DNA from 2 places in the Nonomuraea sp. NPDC049655 genome. Region 1 is predicted to be linked to the other one. Evidence: riboswitches for the same ligand, from Rfam matches in the RefSeq annotation. Region 1 holds a riboswitch; the other holds the start of a gene.

Region 1 (3,608 bases):
CGACCGCCGTATCAGATCCCGGGCGAGGCGAACCGGACATCCGTTTCAGCCAGCCGCCGAGGGCGGCGGGTGGCTTTGTGCGGGTGGGGAGTTTGGCAGTCTTGCTGCCATGTATCCCGCTTCTGCGCTTGGCGAGTTCCTGCGGTCCCGACGGGCCCGGCTGCGTCCCGAGGACGTGGGCCTGAGCTCAGGAGTCAGGCATCGGCGCGTGGCGGGGCTGCGCAGGGAGGAGCTGGCGCCGCTGGCCGGAGTCAGCGTCGGCTGCTACACCCGCCTGGAGCAGGGGCAGAGCTCCAACGTCTCGGACGACGTCCTGGACGCTGTCGCCCGCGTCCTGCGGCTGGACGACGACGAGCTGCCCCACCTGCACCGGCTGGCCAGGGCCGCCCGGGCCGGGGCGAGGGCCAAGCCCGAGCGGCCGCGTCCCGGCATCAGGCTGATGCGGACGCCTTCACCGACCGGCCCGCGATCGCGGTCGGCCGGCGGGGCGACATCCGTTTCCCCACCGACGAAGGGCTGAACGCGCTGGTCGACGAGCTGCCGGCGCTCAGCCTGGAGTTCCGTGCGATGTGGACCGAGCACCCGGTGAGCAACCGCGCCTCCATCTCGCGCGACTACCGGCATCCGGAGGTGGGCGTCATGACCCTCACCGCCGCGCAGCCCCCATCGCGGGGTCGTGTCAGCGGCGGTCAGGTCGTGTGTGTCCGTCGTCATGCGGCCGGAGTGCGGCCGGCCGCGAAGATCGACCAGAGCCCTGCTGAGGGTACATCTGTCAGGTGCAGGACGGGCGGACGCGGGGGGCGATCCGTCGCGTCCGGCAATTCGCTAAGGACGCTGCAGAATCACCGAGTCGGAGAGCTGGGTGAGCAACTCCAGTTGATCGAAATAGAGGCGCAAGCTCGTGATGAGTCCGTCTTCCACTGTGCAGACATAACAGCATCGCAAACGCACAGGGCGGCCCGTCGCGTGCAGCACCTGACCGTCGGGCATGGTGTATGGGCCTCGGTGAGTTCCGACCATGAGAAGCTCGTCGACGGTTGTCGCCTCACCCTCGGAGGACTCCGTGATCACGGCCCGGACGTCGGGGAACGCCGTCCAGAACTCCTCCAGATAGGAGGCCAGCTCGCTGTGTCCCTGAGATACGCCTTCGGGGCTGATGGACACTCCGGCCGGGCTGAAAGTGCCGAGCAGTGCCGTCATGTCGTGGGCGTTGAACGCGTCCGTATAGCGGTCGCGCACCTCGCGGGCAACATTCATGGCACCGGGTCCTCCTATATTCCCTCGATGCCCAGCGTGGCTGTCGATATGCGGTCGAATGACCAACGCAAGCTAGATCCGCATACTCGGCGAGGTAGAATTCTGGGCCTTTCGCAAAGGCGCGCGGCGGAGCGGCAGGAGACCGAGGGGCACCGGTCGCCTGTTGACGCGAACGTGAGGAAAGGATACGTTCCGGTAGATTTCACGGTTGTCCAAGGGAAATCCGGTGAGATGCCGGTGCGGACGCGCCACTGTATCCGGGACGTAGATCCCGGGAGCCAGGTCGCTTGGCAGCCGTGACCTCGTGATATGGGACGCGTGACCCCTGAGGAGGCTTGACATGACCGGGTTGTCCACCCCGTCGACGATTCCCTTTCCGCGCCTGCGCCCTTGGCTGCTGCTGGCCGTGCCCGTGCTGCTGCTGGTCGCCTACCTGGTTCTGATGGACAACGGCGCCATCTCCCAGACCGGCACCTTCCTGCACGAGCTGATGCACGACGGGCGTCACCTGCTCGGCGTGCCCTGCCACTGAGGGCCCGTCATGGTACGCACCTTCCTGGCCAGAGGTCTGCTCGTCGGACTCCTGGCCGGACTGATCGCGGGCGCCTTCGCCTTCGCCTTCGGTGAACCTCGCGTGGACCACGCGATCGCCCTGGAGGAGGCCGCCGCCCAGGCCGAGGCGCCCGATCCGGACGCCGGGACGGCCGGGCACGGCCACGCCGAAGCGGCCGAGCACAGTCACGGCGAGGACGCCGTGGTCGGCAGGCCCGTGCAGAAGGCGGGGCTGTTCCTGGCCACCGGGCTCTACGGGCTGGCCGTGGGCGGAGTGTTCGCCCTGGTGTTCGCCGGACTGCGCGGGCGGGTCGGCCCGCGTTCCGACGGGCGGCTGGCGGTCGCCGCGGCCGGTACGGCGTTCGCCGCGATCATCCTCGTGCCCTTCGTGAAATATCCGGCCAACCCGCCTGCGGTGGGCGATCCGGACACCATCAACAGCCGCACGCTGCTCTACGTGGTGATGATCCTCGTCGGGCTGGCGGCGACGGCGATCGCGGTGGCGACGGCCCGCCGCGTCGACGGCGGCCCATGGGCTCGCTGGACGGCGGCGGCGGTCGCGTTCCTGGTGCCCGTCGTCGCCGCGTGGTGGTTGCTGCCGGCGGTCGATGAGGTGCCCGACGGGTTCCCCGCCACGCTGCTGTGGGAGTTCCGGCTCGCCTCGCTCGGCACGCAGCTCGTCTTCTGGGCGGCGTTCGGCGTGCTGTTCGGCTGGGCGAGCGACCGGGCGGAGCGGCGTACGGCGGCTCACCCGCTGGTCGCGGCGCCGAGCTGAGCAAGGTGCTGTTCGTCCGGCATGCCACGACACCGGGGATGCGGGCCGGGTGCTTTCCCGCCGACGAGGACGCCGACGCGGCGAGCCTGACCAGGGCCGCCGCTCCGGGGCCCGTCGAGGCGGCGGCGGCATGGGCCGCTCCCTGCAGGGCCGCGCGGCAGACGGCCGCCGCCATGGGGCTGGCGGCCCGCGAGGTTCCCGCCCTGGCGGAGGCGGACTGCGGCCGGTGGCGGGGCCTGCCGTACGGACGGGTCGCGCTGGCGGAGCCGGACGCGCTGGCGAGCTGGCTGGCCGACCCCCACGCCGCCCCGCACGGCGGTGAGTCACTGAGCGCGCTCGCCGCCAGGGTGGCGGGCTGGCTCGACTCGGTACGGGACGTGCCGCGGGCCGTCGTGGTCTGCGACGCGGGCGTCATCAGAGCGGCGCTCGGCCATGCCCTGGGGCTGGATCCGCTGCGCGCGGCCCGTTTCGACCTGGCTCCTCTGTCCACCACCGAGCTGACCGTCGCGCGGGACGGCTGGCGGGTGGTCCACGTCAACCGGAAGGCTGAGTCTTGATCGTCACCTATCCGTTCAGCGCCGTCGTCGGGCTCGGCGACCTGAAGCTGGCGCTGGTGCTGAACGCGGTGTCGCCCCGGGTGGGCGGGGTGCTCGTCCGCGGGGAGAAGGGAACGGCGAAGTCCACGATCGTGCGGGCACTGGCGGCCCAGTTGCCCACGGTGTGCGTGGTGCCCGGCTGCCGGTTCGCCTGCGACCCCGTCGTACCCGACCCTGAGTGCCCGGACGGGCCGCACGAGCCCGGCGCCGGGCGGGTGGAACGGCCGGCCGCCCTGGTGGAGCTGCCGGTCGGCGCGTCGGAGGACCGGCTTGCCGGCTCGCTCGACGTCGAGCGGGCGCTGACGGAGGGGGTGAAGGCGTTCGAGCCGGGGCTGCTGGCGGCCGCCCACCGCGGCGTCCTGTACGTGGACGAGGTGAACCTCCTGCACGACCACCTCGTGGACCTGCTGCTCGACGCGGCCGCGCTG
Region 2 (3,608 bases), on a different contig from region 1:
CCCGCGTGAGCGCGCCGACGCCGCCCGCAACCGCGCCAAGGTGCTCGCCGCCGCGGCCGAGCTGTTCGCCACCCGCGACCCGCGCGGCGTGACCATGGACGACATCGCCAAGGCCGCCGGCGTCGGGCGGGGCACGCTCTACCGCCGCTATCCCGACACCGTCTCGATCGCGCAGGCCCTGCTGGACGAGCACGAGCGCGAGCTGCAGGAACGCCTGCTGCGCGGCGACCCGCCGCTCGGCCCCGGCGCGCCCCCCGCCGACCGGCTCGCCGCCTTCTACACCGCGATGGTCGACCTGCTGGACGAGCACATCTCGCTCGTCCTGGGCGCCGAGCAGGGCGCGTTGCGCTACGCCACGGGCGCCTACGGGTTCTGGCGGGCGCACGTGCGGGTGCTGCTGGCCGAGGCGGGCGTCCCGGAGACCGAGGCGCTGGCCGACATCCTCCTCGCCCCGCTGGGCCCCGACGTCTACGCCGAGCAGCGCAGGCGCGGGCTCACCCCCGAGCAGATCACCGCCGCCCTGGCCCGGCTGGCGCACGGCATCGTCGCCCGGGACGCCGGGCGCTGACCGCGCCGGCGGCGGCTCACCCCCAGGCCGCCGCCTTGTCGTACGGGTCGACGTTCCTGAAGGCCATCCCGACGATCTCCTCGACGTCGTCGTCGCCGTAGGTCCCGGGCAGGGCGAGCCCGATCTCGATGTCCAGGAGCTCGTAACGCTGGTGATGCCAGCAGGCGGAGAGCACGGTCGCCTAGAGCTCCGCCGGTCGAGCCCTTGAAGATCCACCGGTCGGTGTCCCCGCGCGAGGGGCCGGCCCGTCCTCGCCTGGCCGCTCCGGTCGCGGGTTACGCGGTGAGGGCGTCGCGGAGGAAGCTCAGGATGTCCGCCCGCGCGTCCTCGGCCTGGGGGGCCAGCACCGGCATGCTGAGGAAGGCGTGCCCGGCCTCGGGGTACTCGGCCAGGCGGGCGGGGGTGCCGGCGGCCTGCAGCGCCTCGGCGTAGCGGCGGCCGTGGTCGGCGATCGGGTCGTGGGTCGGCACCGCCACGAGCGCCGGGGCCAGCCCGCCCAGGTCGCCGGCGTGCAGCGGGGAGAGCGCGCGGGCGTCCGTCCCCTCGGGCACGGCGAGCCGGTGGAACAGCCGCAGCACCGGCACGCTGAGCGTCGGGGTGTCGGCGTACTGGATCATCGACGGGTGGCCGAACATCGTCCCGGCCACCTCCACGGCGGGATTGACCAGCACCTGGGCCTTCAGGGGCAGACCGGCGTCGCGGGCCCTGATCGCCGCCAGGGCGCAGATCAGCCCGCCGCAGCTCTCGCCGAACAGGACGGCCCGCGCCGGGTCGACGCCCCACTGCGCGGCGTGCTCCAGCACGTGCCGGAGCACGTCCCAGCCGTCGTCGGCGGCGGCGGCCAGCGGCGTGTGCCAGTCGAGCAGGCGGTGGTCCACCGAGACGACGACGGCGGGCAGGTGGGCGGCGAGGTGGCTGTTGACCCAGTCGCTCTGCGGCGCCGTGCCGACGAAGCCGCCGCCGTGCACGTGCAGCACGAGCGGCAGGACGTCCCCCGGCTCGGCCGCTCGGGGCCGGTGGACCCGGACGCGGATGTCGCGGCCGGGCAGCGCCACCGTCCGCCAGTCGACGGCGGCGCCGGGATCCGGCCGGCCGGTGATCGCCTGTGCCTCGACGGAGGCGCGCAGCCGGTTCTCCGCCTCGACGTAGGCGGCCAGTTCGGCGGGGGTGACGGTGTCCCAGTCCGGCGTGACCGGACGGCGGCCGGTGGAGGTCTCGCTCATGGTGGTCTCCTCAGGTTTTCGCTACTTGAAGTATCGATACCTAAGGTAGCGAAAACCGGGCAGGGCCGGTCTATGACCTCGATCACATGCCGGTCCGCCCGTGAGGCCCGCGGGGAGCGGCTCCGCGGCGGGTGGCCGGATCGGAGCGGGGGTTCTTCGCAACACGAGATGTTGGGTGTGACTTTTTGATCCGCCCTATATATGGTGTCTCCCGCAGCCGGTTCGGCCGCCCCGCCAGGGCGGCCGAGGCAAGAGGGAACCCGGTGGGAATCCGGGACTGCCCCGCAGCGGTGAGTGGGAACGACCGCCGTCAGACGCACTGGGCCGAAGGCCCGGGAAGCGACGGCCAGTAGGCAGCGACAGCATGCCCATGAGTCCGAAGACCTGCCGGCGCGCCGCGCGCGATCATGCGCGCGCGGCTGGTCCGAGGCCGCGCGGGACGGTGGACGGCACCGGCGAGAGGGCTGTGGCGCCTCGCCGTCCGCCTCCTGCGCGCGTTCTCGGCCACTGACCGAGTTCACGAGGGGAGAGCGCAGTGACGGTCACAGGGGACCCGATGACGGACCTGGCCGGGACGGCGCGGGCGGACGCCGACAGGTCCGCGCCGCGGCGCGTCCAGATGCAGGTGCGCAAGCGCAACGGCACTGCGGAGCCGGTCGACGTCAACAAGATCGTACGTGCGGTGGAGCACTGGGCGACCGATCTGACGGACATCGACCCGATGCGGGTGGCCACCAAGACGATCAGCGGCCTCTACGACGGGGCCACCACCGCCGAGCTGGACCGGCTGTCCATCCAGACGGCCGCCGAGATGATCGGCGAGGAGCCGCAGTACTCGCGCCTGGCCGCGCGGCTGCTGTCGGGCTACATCGACAAGGAGGTCCGCGGGCAGGGCGTGGCCTCCTTCAGCCAGGCGATCCGGCTGGGCCACGCCGAGGGGCTCATCGGCGACGAGACCGCCGAGTTCGTCAACGCCAACGCCCGCAAGCTCGACGACGCCATCGACGTCACCGCCGACCTGCGGTTCGAGTACTTCGGGCTGCGCACGGTCTATGACCGTTACCTGCTGCGCCACCCGTCCACCCGGCTGGTGGTGGAGACGCCGCAGTACTGGCTGCTGCGCGTGGCCTGCGGGCTGGCCGAGACGCCCGCCGAGGCGGTCGGCTTCTACCGGCTCATGTCGTCGCTGGCCTATCTGCCCAGCTCGCCGACGCTGTTCAACTCCGGCACCCGGCACACCCAGATGTCCTCCTGCTATCTGGTCGACTCGCCCCGTGACGAGATCGGCTCCATCTACGACCGTTACGCCCAGGTGGCGCAGCTGTCGAAGTTCGCCGGCGGGATCGGCATCTCCTGGTCGCGGGTGCGCTCCAGGGGCGCGCTGATCCGCGGCACGAACGGGCACTCCAACGGCATCGTCCCGTGGCTGCGCACGCTCGACGCGTCCGTGGCCGCCGTCAACCAGGGCGGCCGGCGCAAGGGCGCGGCCTGCGTCTACCTGGAGCCCTGGCACCCGGACGTCGAGGAGTTCCTGGAACTGCGCGACAACACCGGCGAGGACGCCCGCCGCACCCACAACCTCAACCTGGCCAACTGGATCCCCGACGAGTTCATGCGCCGGGTCGAGGCCGACGGCACCTGGTCGCTGTTCGACCCCGACGAGGTCCCCGAGCTGCCCGACCTGTGGGGCGAGGGGTTCGAGGAGGCCTACCGCGCCGCCGAGCGCGACGGCCGGTACGTCCGGCAGGTCAAGGCCCGCGACCTGTACGCCAAGATGATGCGCACCCTGGCCCAGACCGGCAACGGCTGGATGACCT

The links. Region 1 has a riboswitch for cobalamin ahead of ACIBQ6_RS28315 (CbtB domain-containing protein). Riboswitches for the same ligand answer to the same signal wherever they lie in the genome.
Region 2: linked by a shared signal. The riboswitch ahead of ACIBQ6_RS37160 (ribonucleoside-diphosphate reductase subunit alpha) and the one ahead of ACIBQ6_RS28315 (CbtB domain-containing protein) in region 1 are both predicted to bind cobalamin.

What each region holds. Positions count from the first base shown of each region.
Region 1 is NZ_JBITLS010000009.1:156,469-160,076, reverse strand. Features, by position in the region: gene ACIBQ6_RS28330 (helix-turn-helix domain-containing protein) at 110-520, shown strand; partial or broken gene ACIBQ6_RS28325 (hypothetical protein) at 469-594, shown strand; gene ACIBQ6_RS28320 (nuclear transport factor 2 family protein) at 826-1,257, opposite strand; cobalamin riboswitch at 1,434-1,563, shown strand; gene ACIBQ6_RS28315 (CbtB domain-containing protein) at 1,598-1,789, shown strand; gene ACIBQ6_RS28310 (CbtA family protein) at 1,799-2,584, shown strand; gene ACIBQ6_RS28305 (histidine phosphatase family protein) at 2,590-3,141, shown strand; gene ACIBQ6_RS28300 (VWA domain-containing protein) at 3,138-3,608, shown strand, end outside.
Region 2 is NZ_JBITLS010000013.1:289,463-293,070, reverse strand. Features, by position in the region: gene ACIBQ6_RS37175 (TetR/AcrR family transcriptional regulator) at 1-568, shown strand, start outside; gene ACIBQ6_RS37170 (hypothetical protein) at 585-743, opposite strand; gene ACIBQ6_RS37165 (alpha/beta hydrolase) at 844-1,791, opposite strand; cobalamin riboswitch at 1,993-2,198, shown strand; gene ACIBQ6_RS37160 (ribonucleoside-diphosphate reductase subunit alpha) at 2,327-3,608, shown strand, end outside.